One region of the Methylobacterium sp. 174MFSha1.1 genome, then DNA from elsewhere that is predicted to be linked to it. Evidence: predicted binding sites of a transcription regulator. Region 1 holds the regulator's gene; each other region holds the start of a gene.
What was found. The regulator PhoB, encoded in region 1, activates phosphate uptake and scavenging genes when phosphate is short. The targets are predictions, from matches to a motif close to TGTCATNNANCTGTCAT.
Positions count from the first base shown of each region.

Region 2: BM430_RS09015 (YdcH family protein) is a predicted target of PhoB. The motif match lies at 1,429-1,445, and genes of this name have one in related genera.
Region 3: BM430_RS08100 (UDP-2,3-diacylglucosamine diphosphatase) is a predicted target of PhoB. The motif match lies at 2,059-2,075, and genes of this name have one in related genera.

Region 1 is NZ_FPCB01000039.1:25,710-29,580, forward strand. It holds gene BM430_RS27470 (cell envelope integrity EipB family protein) at 1-367, opposite strand, end outside; gene BM430_RS27475 (GcrA family cell cycle regulator) at 1,019-1,531, shown strand; gene phoB (phosphate regulon transcriptional regulator PhoB) at 1,802-2,503, opposite strand; gene phoU (phosphate signaling complex protein PhoU) at 2,575-3,294, opposite strand; gene pstB (phosphate ABC transporter ATP-binding protein PstB) at 3,378-3,871, opposite strand, start outside.
Region 2 is NZ_FPCB01000010.1:18,808-22,678, forward strand. It holds gene BM430_RS09000 (5-(carboxyamino)imidazole ribonucleotide synthase) at 1-416, opposite strand, end outside; gene purE (5-(carboxyamino)imidazole ribonucleotide mutase) at 413-910, opposite strand; gene BM430_RS09010 (YdcH family protein) at 1,023-1,241, opposite strand; gene BM430_RS09015 (YdcH family protein) at 1,460-1,645, shown strand; gene BM430_RS09020 (acyl-CoA synthetase) at 1,787-3,451, opposite strand; gene BM430_RS09025 (substrate-binding domain-containing protein) at 3,606-3,871, opposite strand, start outside.
Region 3 is NZ_FPCB01000009.1:84,176-88,046, reverse strand. It holds gene BM430_RS08105 (glycosyltransferase family 4 protein) at 43-1,143, opposite strand; gene BM430_RS08100 (UDP-2,3-diacylglucosamine diphosphatase) at 1,140-2,012, opposite strand; gene BM430_RS08095 (DMT family transporter) at 2,278-3,264, shown strand; gene BM430_RS08090 (thiamine phosphate synthase) at 3,398-3,871, shown strand, end outside.

The DNA of each region.
Region 1 (3,871 bases):
TGTCGCCGCGCTCGGCGTTGCCGTCGACCGGGGCGGCGGCCTTGCCGTTGAGGTCGGACTGGGTGCGGAAGCGGAAGCTGCGCCCGTCGCCGGTCTCGAAGGTGGTGTTGCGCAGGTCGGAGGTGCGGGTGCCGCTCTCCGAGCTCTCCAGCACCGTCACCTGCCGGTACTGCAGCGCGAAGCCCTTGCAGGCATCGCCGGTGAAATCGAACACGATCCGGCCGCGGGCGCTCTCGACCGCGCGGGTGCCGGAACTGCCGGACAAGGACAGGTCGTAGACGGCGCGGTGGGGCGCGAGGTGCACGGCCTCGGCCGCCACCACGGGCGACGAGAGCGCGAGCAGGACGCACGCGAGGAGTGGTCGCATGAGGTCTCCCGGGGCGGCCGTCGGTGCTGGCGTCGGCCCTGTTGGTCCTCTCAAGATAGGCCCCGTCCCGGCCCCCGGCAACGTTCCGGGCACCGGCGATCGCCGGCCCGCCGGCCCGGTGCATGCCGACGCGGCCACGCTTGCCGACGAGGGGCGTGGCATCACGGCCACGCTTGCCGACGAGGGGCGTGGCACTGCGGCCAAGCTTGCCGGACAGGGCGGCGTGGCACTGCGGCCACGCTTGCCGGAGACCGGAGAGACAACCCCCGGCTGTCGGAGGCCGCTACGGCAGCGCAACCTGCGATCATGCGGCGCCCCAGTATGGCACCCCTTTCGGACAGACCCGACAAGCCATTGATTCAGATGGGTAATTTGTGGGAGCGATCCGGCGCGGCCTCGACGCGCGCCGGACCGGAGGCGCAACCCGGCCGCGTTCGGACCGCCGGCCGGCCGCGGGGAAAAACCGACTCGACGGGGGGCGGACTCTTGCGCGGATGTTAGGCCGTCCTGTAGGTTCACCCCCGTCGCCACCGCTCCAGGCGTGGCGGCGATCACCAGCAGGATCGGATGGAGTCACCGCGCGGCCGAACGGCGTGCCGCTCGCGGCTGCGTGCCGATTCCATGGGTGATGTCGGGGGATTGGAGGCGGCGATGATGGATGCGGGTCCGAGCTGGACGAAGGAACGCGTCGAGCTTCTCAAGCGGCTGTGGAGCGACGGCCGCAGCGCCAGCCAGATCGCCGCCGAGATCGGCGGCGTCTCCCGCAACGCCGTCATCGGCAAGGTCCACCGCCTCGGCCTGGCCGGGCGCGTCGCGAAGGCCAACGGCACCGCGCCGGCCGGCGGCCGCCGTCCCCGGGCCGAGGGCGAGTCCGCTGCCGGCGAGACCCCGTCTGTGGTGGCTCCCGCGCCGCCGGCCCTCGCCCTGTATCAGGCCGCATCGCCCGCCGACACCACCGCGCTGCCGGAGAGCGCCCGCGTCACCATCATGGAGCTGCGGGAATTCATGTGCCGTTGGCCGATGGGCGACCCGTCCACGCCCGATTTCCGCTTCTGCGGCGACCGCGCCATCACCGGCCTGCCCTACTGCACCCACCACAGCCGGATCGCCTACCAGCCCGCCGCCGAACGCAAGCGCGAACGTAAGGTCGTCGGGTTTCGCTAAGGTCCCGCATCCGGACGACCGATCCGGAGGCGGCGTAGCGCCGCTTCCGCACCGATCCTTTCCGACTGGTCGACGATATCGCTCAAATCCTAACGAATCCTGTCCGGCGGCAATCCGCGAGAAGTCGGGATTTGGCGGGGGCAGGCGTTTCAAGGTCCCTCGATGCCCTGACATCCACCGCGTCGTTCCGGGCTCCGCTGCGCGGCCCCGAAATGACGAGGAGGGTGGAGCAGCCGACGGCCGAGCTTTCTGCCCGACGTGAGCGAGGCCTCACGCCTCCGGCGCGAACATCTCGTCGAACGAGTAGCCGGAGCCGCGCACGGTGCGGATCGGGTCGGTGTCGCGGCCGCGGTTGATCGCCTTGCGCAGGCGGCCGATATGCACGTCGACGGTGCGCTCGTCGATGTAGACGTCGTGGCCCCAGACGCCGTCGAGCAATTGCTCGCGGGAGAAGACCCGGCCGGGACTCTGCATCAGGAATTCGAGCAGCTTGAACTCGGTCGGGCCGAGATGCAGCTCGCGGCCGTCGCGGCGGACGCGGTGGCTGACCCGGTCGAGCTCGATGTCGCCGGCCACCAGCAGGTCGGCGACGTGGGCGGGCTTGGCGCGGCGCAGCAGCGCGCGGACCCGCGCCAGGAGTTCCGGCACCGAGAACGGCTTGACGATGTAGTCGTCGGCGCCGGTGGCGAGCCCCCGCACCCTGTCGCCCTCCTCGCCGCGGGCGGTGAGCATGATCACCGGCAGCCGCTCGGTCTCGCGGCGGGCGCGGATGCGCCGGCAGAGCTCGATGCCGGAGAGGCCGGGCATCATCCAGTCGAGGAGGACGAGGTCGGGGATCTGCTCGCGCAGGCGGATATCCGCCTCGTCGCCCCGGGCGACGGCGTCGACCTCGAAGCCCTCCGCCTCGAGGTTGTAGCGCAGGAGGAGGGTCAGCGCCTCCTCGTCCTCGACGATCAGGATGCGGGTACTCATGCGGGGCACTTCGGGCGGGATCCGGAGAGGGTGACACGCGCCGGGCACGAAGCCCGGCACGGGCCGACCCGTCAGGCCTCCGGCTGGGAATCGAGGGTGGCGAAGCTCGAACGGTCGTTCTTGGGACGATCGGTCGGCAGCGTCTCCCCGGTGGCGAGGTAGTGGATGGTCTCGGCGATGTTGGTGGTGTGGTCGCCGATGCGCTCGACGTTCTTGGCGCAGAACAGCAGGTGCGTGCAGAACGTGATGTTGCGCGGATCCTCCATCATGTAGGTCAGGAGCTCGCGGAACAGCGAGGTGTAGAGGGCGTCGATGCCGCCGTCCCGGGCCCAGACGTCGAGGGCGACGACGGTGTCCTGGGTGGCGTAGGCGTCGAGCACGTCCTTGAGCTGGCCCTGGACCAGCTCGTTCATGTGCTCCACGCCGACGACGATCTTCTGCAGCTGGACCTGGTCGGCGACGGCGACGACGCGCTTGGCGACGTTCTTGGCCAGGTCCCCGATGCGCTCGAGGTCGCCCGAGACGCGGATCGCCGAGATCGTCTCGCGCAGGTCGACCGCCATCGGCTGGCGCTTGGCGATGAGGAGGATGGCCTTCTCCTCGATCTCGCGCTGCAGCCCGTCGAGGCGCTGGTCGACGGCGATGACGCTCTGGGCGAGGGCGGTGTCGCGGCGCAGCAGCGCCTGGCCGGAATCGGCCACCATCTTCTCGGCGATGCCGCCCATCTCGGCGATGCTGCGCCGCAGGTTCTGCAGCTCCTGATCGTAGGAGGTGACGATGTGGTTCGACATGAGGGCTGACTCCCCGCGATGAGGTGGAGTGTGTGGCGCGCCGGCCCGGCGAAGCCCGGGCCGGCGGGATGAGTCCGTGAGCCTCAGCCGAATCGGCCGGTGATGTAGTCCTGGGTCTGTCGCTTCGACGGGTTCATGAACAGCCGGTTGGTCGGCCCGAACTCGATCAGTTCGCCGAGATACATGAAGGCGGTGAACTGCGAGATGCGCGCCGCCTGCTGCATGTTGTGGGTGACGATGGCGATGGTGAACTCGCCGCGCAGCTGCTCGATCAGCTCCTCGATGCGGCCGGTCGAGATCGGGTCGAGGGCCGAGGTCGGCTCGTCGAACAGGATCACCTCCGGGCGCTGCGCCACCGTGCGGGCGATGCAGAGGCGCTGCTGCTGGCCGCCCGACAGGCCCATGCCGGACTGCTTGAGCTTGTCCTTCACCTCGTCCCACAACGCGCCCTTGCGCAGGGCCTCCTCGACCCGGACGTCGAGGTCGGCCTTGCCGAGGCGCTCGTAGAGCCGGATGCCGAACGCGATGTTGTCGTAGATCGACATCGGGAACGGGGTCGGCTTCTGGAACACCATGC
Region 2 (3,871 bases), on a different contig from region 1:
TCCACCGCCCGGAACGGGGCGACCGGGATGCCGAGGCCGGAGACGAAGCTCTTCTCGGTCAGCCGGTCCTGCGTCGTCGCCAGCGCCGAGGCGCTCGGATGCAGCGGCCGGCGGGCGGCCAGGATCTCGGCCGTTTCGCTCGGGATGTTCTCGAACTCGTAAGTCACCACGTCGACGGATTCGGCGAAGGCCTGGAGCGCCGCCGCGTCGCCGTAAGCGGCGACCGTGCGCCGGCCCGCCACCTCGAAGGCCGGGCTGTCGGGATCGGGGCAGTAGACATGGCATTTCAGCCCGTACTGCGCCGCCGCGACCGCGATCATGCGGCCGAGCTGGCCGCCGCCGATGATGCCAATGGTCGCGCCTGGCGCGATGGGGCCGATGCTCGGCCCTGGGGCGATGAGGGGCGTGCGGCTCACGGGGCGCTCGTGTCCGGGTGCTCGGCCACCGCGGCGCTCTGGCGGGCGCGCCAGGCGTCGAGGCGCTGGGCCAGGTCGTCGTCGGTCAAAGCGAGGACGGCGGCGGCGAGCAGCGCCGCGTTGACGGCGCCGGCCCGGCCGATGGCGAGCGTGCCGACCGGGATGCCGGCCGGCATCTGCACGATCGACAGGAGGCTGTCCTGGCCCGACAGCGCCTTCGATTCGACCGGCACGCCGAAGACGGGCAGCGGCGTCATCGCGGCGGCCATGCCGGGGAGGTGGGCCGCGCCGCCGGCGCCGGCGATCACCACCCGGAATCCGGCGGCCTTGGCGCCCTTGGCGAAGGCGACCAGGCGGTCCGGGGTGCGGTGGGCCGAGACGATGCGGGCCTCGTACGGAATGCCGAGCGCGTCGAGGGTCTCGGCGGCGTGGCGCATCGTGGCCCAGTCGGACTGGCTGCCCATGATCACCGCGACGGGGGGCGCTGCCGCCATCGTCAAGCGCATCCTCTAGAAAGCGCTGCTGGCCGCGAGCGGGCCGCAGCCGGTCGTTGTGCAGTAGCGGTGCGTTTGCCTTCACGCAAGCAGCGCCAGGCGCCCGTGCCCGTCAGGCGATGATGTCCGGGGTGAGCTGGTCCTCCAGGAAGGAGATGCGGTCGCGAAGCGCCAGCTTGCGCTTCTTGAGGCGCTGGAGCTGCAGCCGGTCGCCGGCCATCACCCCCGACAGGGCCTCGATCGCGTCGTCGAGGTCGCGATGCTCCTCCTTCAGACGCGACAGCTCGGTCTCGTACTCCGCCGTCGATTCCGCACTCAACTCGAACGCCATCGCCGCCCCAAGTCCTCGGAGATATGCCCCTGGAGATATGCGGTCGAGCATGAACCAGGCCCCGGCCTCCGGCAAGGGCGCGCGCGGGGTTGTGCAGCCCCTCCGGGGGCCCGCCCGACTGCGGCGCATTACGCAGGTGCAGCATCAAATCTCTTCGACATCGGCCGCGGCCTATGGCAGGTTGGGTGTGTCACCTACATGACAGGAGGCAATGGCTGATGTCGCTGCACACGCATCTCACCGAGCTCGAGCGTAAGCACGAAGCCCTGGAGCGCGAGATTCAGGACGCAATCACCCACCTCTCCACCGATGACTTGCGAATTGTAGAGCTTAAGCGGCGAAAGCTTCACCTGAAGGATGAGATCAGTCGTCTACGGACGACCTCCACCCGCGTGATGCACTAGCCCAGAAAACGCCCCTGAGTGCCGCCGCGTCAGCGTTCGGCGCGGCGGCTCCTGACCTTGAACGACGACGGATCGAGCGGCGGGGCCCCGGAGGGCGAGCCCCCGGCCGGCATGCCCCGCAGCCCCGTCACGGGGCGCCCGTCACAACGCCTTCGCCATCTCCCGCAGCACGAATTTCTGCACCTTGCCGGTCGAGGTCTTCGGCAGTTCCGTGAAGACCACGTGCCGGGGCACCTTGAAGCCGGCGAGCGACTGGCGACACCAGCCGATCAGCTCCTCGGCCGAGACCATCTCCGAGCCCTTCAGCTCGACGAAGGCGCACGGCGTCTCGCCCCATTTCTCGTCGGGCTTGGCCACCACCGCCGCGGCCGCCACCGCCGGATGCTTGAACAGGGCCTCCTCGACCTCGATCGACGAGATGTTCTCGCCGCCCGAGATGATGATGTCCTTCGAGCGGTCCTTGAGCTGGATGTAGCCGTCCGGGTGCTTCACCCCGAGATCGCCCGAGTGGAACCAGCCGCCCCGGAAGGCGGCCTCGGTCGCCGTCGGGTTCTTGAGGTAGCCGCGCATCACCACGTTGCCGCGGAACATCACCTCGCCGAGCGTCTCGCCGTCGGCCGGGACCGGCTGCATCGTCTCCGGATCGAGCACGTCGAGCGCTTCGAGCGGGGGGTAGCGCACCCCCTGGCGCGCCTTGCGGGCGGCCTTCTCGTCCTTGCCCAGGGCGTCCCAGTCGGCGTGCCACTCGTTCACCACCGCCGGGCCGTAGGTCTCGGTCAGCCCGTAGACGTGCGTGACGTCGAACCCGGCCTCGGCCATGCCGGCGAGCACGGCCTCGGGCGGCGGCGCCGCCGCGGTGAGGAAAGAGACCCGCCGCGGCAGGTCCCGCCGCTCGGCTTCCGGGGCGTTGATGAGGAGCGACATCACGATCGGCGCGCCGCACAGATGCGTGACGCCGTGATCCGCGATGGCGTCGTACATGGCTTTCGCCCGCACCTGCCGTAGGCAGACATGGGTGCCGGCCACCACCGACAGCGTCCAGGGGAAGCACCAGCCGTTGCAGTGGAACATCGGCAGGGTCCACAGATAGACCGGGTGCCGGCCGAGATTGCCCGCCACCACGTTGCCGACGGCGAGCAGCGACGCGCCGCGATGGTGGTAGACCACGCCCTTCGGGTCGCCGGTGGTGCCCGACGTGTAGTTGAGGGTGATCGCGTCCCACTCGTCGCCCGGCATGACCCAGGGATGGGCGGGGTCGCCTTCGGCGAGGAAGGCTTCGTACTCGACCGTGCCGAGGCGCTCGCCCGGGCCGTCGTATTCGGGATCGTCGTAGTCGATCACCAGCGGCGTCACCCCGGCCTGGGCCAGGGCCGGGCCCATGGTGCGGGCGAATTCCCGGTCGGTGATCACCACCTTGGCCTCGCCGTGGTCGAGGCAGAAGGCGATGATCGCGGCGTCGAGCCGGGTGTTGAGGGTGTTGAGCACCGCGCCGGCCATCGGCACCCCGTAATGGCACTCGATCATCGCCGGGGTGTTGGCGAGCATCACCGCCACCGTGTCGCCCCGCCCGATCCCCCGGGCCTCGAGCGCCGCGGCGAGGCGCCGGCAGCGGGCGTAGAGGTCGCGGTAGTTGCGCCGCAACCCGCCGTGGATCACCGCAACGTGGTCGGGGAAGACCGTCGCCGCCCGCTCCAGGAAGGTGAGGGGGGTGAGCGGCTGGTGGTTGGCCGGGTTCCGGTCGAGGCCGTGGTCGTAGATCGTCGAGGGGGCTGTCGTCGAAGGAGCTGTCGTCGAAGGAGCTGTCATGGCGGCACTCTCCGGGTGGGCATCGGGGAGCGGTGTCGCACGCCCCTTGCGTCATGATGATCGGACCTTCGGTCGAATCAAGCGCGCCGATCCTCCAAGGCCCCGCCCGGCTGCCGGGCCATCGGCCCCGGCGGACGTCGCGCAGGCCCGTCGGTCACCCTGGCAGGCGGTAGCCCGGCAACTGCCCGATCCGCTCGGCCACCAGCGCCGCGACCCGGTCGAGCCCGTCCCCCGGCAGCGACGCGCTGGCGGCGAGGCCGTAGACCTCCCAGCCGACCGGGACGAAGCCGAGGCCGAACCGCTCCGCCGCCGCGCGCGCCCCCAGACCCGCATCGGCGGCCCCCGAGGCGATCACCGCCGCCACCGCCTGGTGGGTGAATTCCTCCAGCCCGTAGCCGACGATCTCGTCCGGCCGGATCC
Region 3 (3,871 bases), on a different contig from region 1:
AGCGACTCGCCATCCACGCAGCGACGTCGCTGCCGGCTGTCGCTACCCCTCGCCCACCCGCGGCACCGGCGCCTCGCCCGGCAGGGCCCGGACCAAGCCGAGCCGCCCGCGCCGCGCCGGCATCCCGTCCGCGTGGGCCGCCTCGATGTTGCCGTAGAACTGGTCGGCGCTCGCCTCCCAGGTGTAGCGCAGGGCCTCCGCCCGACAGGCCCCCCGCGGGATCGCGAGCGCGGCGCGGCACGCGGCCCCGAGGTCGTGGTCGAGGATCCCGACATCGGTGCCCCCGACCACGTCGAGCGGCCCGGTTACCGGATAGGCCGCGACGGCCAGACCGCTCGCCAGCGCCTCCAGCAGCACGATGCCGAAGGTATCGGTGAGGCTCGGGAAGACGAAGACGTCGGAGGCCGAATAGACCCGGGCCAGGGCCTCGCCGGTGAGGGTGCCGAGGAAGCGGGCGCCGGGATCGAGCCCGGCGAGCCGCGCACGGTCCGGCCCGTCGCCGACGACGATCTTGGTGCCGGGCAGGTCGAGGCGCAGGAACGCCTCGACGTTCTTCTCCACCGCCAGCCGCCCGACGAACAGGAAGAACGGCCGCGGCAGGCCGGCGAGCGCGTCCGGCGGGGCCTCGCCGTCGCGGGGGCGGAAGAGGGCGGTGTCGACGCCGCGGCTCCAGCGCATCAGCCGGGTGAAGCCGCGTGCCGAGAGGTCGCGCTCCAGCGAGGGCGTGCTCACCATCGTGCCGCTCGCGGCGCCGTGGAAGCGGCGCAGCCAGGCGTAGCTCCAGCGTTCCGGCACCGGCAGGCGGGCGGCGAGGTATTCGGGGAAGCGGGTGTGGTAGCTCGTGGTGAAGGGCCGCCCCTGCGCCAGGCAGACCCGGCGGGTGGCGAGCCCGATCGGCCCCTCGGTGGCGATGTGGACGTGGGTCGGCGCCAGGGCGGGAAAGCGGGAAGCGACGCCGCGGGCGGTGACGAGCGAGAGCCGGATCTCGGCGTAGCCCGGCAGCGGCACGCTGGCGAAGTCCAGCGGCGTCAGCATCACCGGGTCGTGGCCGCGCCGGCGCCCCGCGGCGACCATGTGCTCGAGGGAGCGGACGACGCCGTTGACCTGGGGATGCCAGGCATCGGTCGCGACGAGGAGCCTCACGCGACGGCCCGGGTGCTCTGGGCGGTCGGGGGCAGGGGGGTGCGGGCGGCGGGCGCCAGCTCCTCGGCCGGCCGGCTGCGGGAGGTCAGCGGCGTGGGGGAATCGGCATGGGCGCGCTTCCACTCGGCGAAGCGGATCACCTCCATCGTGCCGTCGTAATGCTCGACGACGGCCGTGCAGGATTCGACCCAGTCGCCGGTGTTGAGGTAGTGCATGTCGCCGACCATGCGGCTCGCCGCGTGGTGGATGTGGCCGCAGATCACCCCGTCCGCCTCGGCCCGGCGCGCCTCCGCGATCAAAAATTCCTCGAACCGGCCGATGAAGTTGACGGCGTTCTTCACCTTCAGCTTGGCCCAGGCCGACAGCGACCAGTAGGTCAGGCCGAGGCGCCGGCGCACCCAGTTGAGGTGGGTGTTGACGAACAGCGCCGCCGAGTAGGCGCCGTCGCCGAGATAGGCCAGCCAGCGGGCGTGGCGCACCACGAGGTCGAACTGGTCGCCGTGTATGACGAGGTAGCGCTTGCCGTCCGCCGCCTCGTGCAGCACCTGGTCCTGGATCTCGATGCCGCCGAAATGCATGTCGAGGAAATCGCGCAGGAACTCGTCGTGGTTGCCCGGCACGTAGACGAGGCGCGACCCTTTTCGCACCTTCCGCAGGAGCTTCTGCACCACGTCGTTGTGCGATTGCGGCCAGTACCAGCCCGAGCGCAGCTTCCAGCCGTCGACGATGTCGCCGACCAGGTAGATCTCGTCGGCATCCACTTCGCGCATGAAGTCGAGCAGCAGCTCGGCCTGGCAGCCCTTGGTCCCCAGGTGGATATCCGAGAGGAACAGGGTTCGCACGCGCAGCGCGTCGGCGTCCTCGGCCACGTGCAATCTCCTTGGCGGCGTCTCGCGCCAGCCAAACCCTATTCGCGTATCACTTTGATGACGCGGTTGCCGCAGGCGGAACCTTGGCCGGGGACCAGGACTCGAATTCGTTTGCGGAGCCTTAAATCCCATCATGCGGATCGCGCAGGTCAGCCGCCCGCACCCGCCTCTACCTCGGCCGTGGCGATTCGTGGTTCTGACAAACGGCCCCGCCGCGCTTCCGCGGCCGCGGCCCCTCCCACGCCACAAGAAAAGCGCCCCGCCCATGGCAGCCCCCCTCGTCGTCCCCGGCCGGTCGGTCACCGGATCTGGCGCGTCGGGACGAGCGGCCGCCCGCCCCTATCTCGGCATCGGGCTCAAGGTGCTCTCGGCGCTGGCCTTCACGCTGATGTCCGCCGGCGTGAAGACGCTGGCCGACCGGTTCCCGACCGGCGAGATCGTGTTCTTCCGCTCCTTCATCGCCATCGCGCCGCTGCTGCTGTGGCTGCGCTGGCAGGGCGGCGGCGTGCGGCAGGCGGTGGCGACGCAGAACCTCAAGGGCCACGTGCTCCGCAGCATCATCGGCGCCGCCGGCATGTTCGCGGGCTTTGCCGGCCTGTCCTTCCTGCCGCTCTCCGACGCGGTGGCGATCGGCTACGCCTCGCCGCTCCTCGTCGTGGTGCTGGCGGCGATCGTGCTGCGCGAGCGGGTCCAGGCCTATCGCTGGGCCGGCGTCTCGGTCGGCTTCCTCGGCGTGCTGATCACGCTCGCCCCCCACCTCGAATTCGGCGGGGCCGGCGGGGGCGGGTCGACGGGCGCGCTGTTCGCCATCCTGGCGGCGGGCTGCTCGGCGGCGGCGACGATCCAGGTGCGCAAGCTCACCGGCACCGAGCGCACCGGCGCCATCGTGCTCTACTTCTTCCTGTTCACCTCGCTCTTGGGCCTCTCGACCCTGGCGCTGGGCTGGCGGATGCCCGGCTGGTCGGACCTGGCGCTGTTCCTGGTCGTCGGCGTGCTCGGCGGCATCGGCCAGATCCTGCTCACCGAGAGCTACCGCCACGGCGACGCCTCGCTGGTCGCGCCGTTCGAGTACACCACGATGCTGTGGTCGGTGCTGATCGGCTGGTTCGTGTTCGGCCAGCTCCCCACCGCCTCGATCGCGGTCGGCGGTGCCATCGTGGCGGCGGCCGGCGTGTTCGTGGTCTGGCGCGAGCGTCGCCTGGTGGTGGAGCGGGCCCGCGAGGCGGCGGCCGGCGGGGCGCGGGCGAGCTGATCACGGGGCCGTTGACGCCCGCGCGTGCCCACCCTTACTCCGGGGGATCGCACGATCGGCCCGGGGTTCCGGGCCCAGCCGGAAACGCCCCGATGCCCGCACGCCCCTTCCCGCGTCCCGCCGGAGCCCGCCCGTGAAGACCGATGGCGGGCACCCGACCGTGCCGGTGGACCTGCGGCTCTACGGCCTCCTCGATGTCGGGGTCTGCGGCGGCGACGCCGATCACCTCGCCCGGATGGCGGCGCAAGCCGCGGCCGGGGGCTGCACCCTGCTCCAGTACCGCGAGAAGACCATCGCGAATGCCCGCGAGACCGTGGCGCGCCTGCGCCGGATCCACGCGGCGCTCCAGGGCACCGGCGTGCCGCTCCTCATGAACGACCGGGTCGATCTCGCCCTCGCGGCCGGGGTCGAGGGCGTGCATCTCGGCCAGGAGGACCTGCACCCGAGCGACGCCAAGCGCCTGCTGCCCCGGGGCGCGATCGTCGGGCTCACCGTCAAGAACGCCGCCCAGGCCGACGAGCTCTACCGGCTGCCGGTCGACTACGCCTGCATCGGCGGCGTCTTCTCCACCACCAGCAAGGACAATCCCGATCCCCCGGTCGGGCTC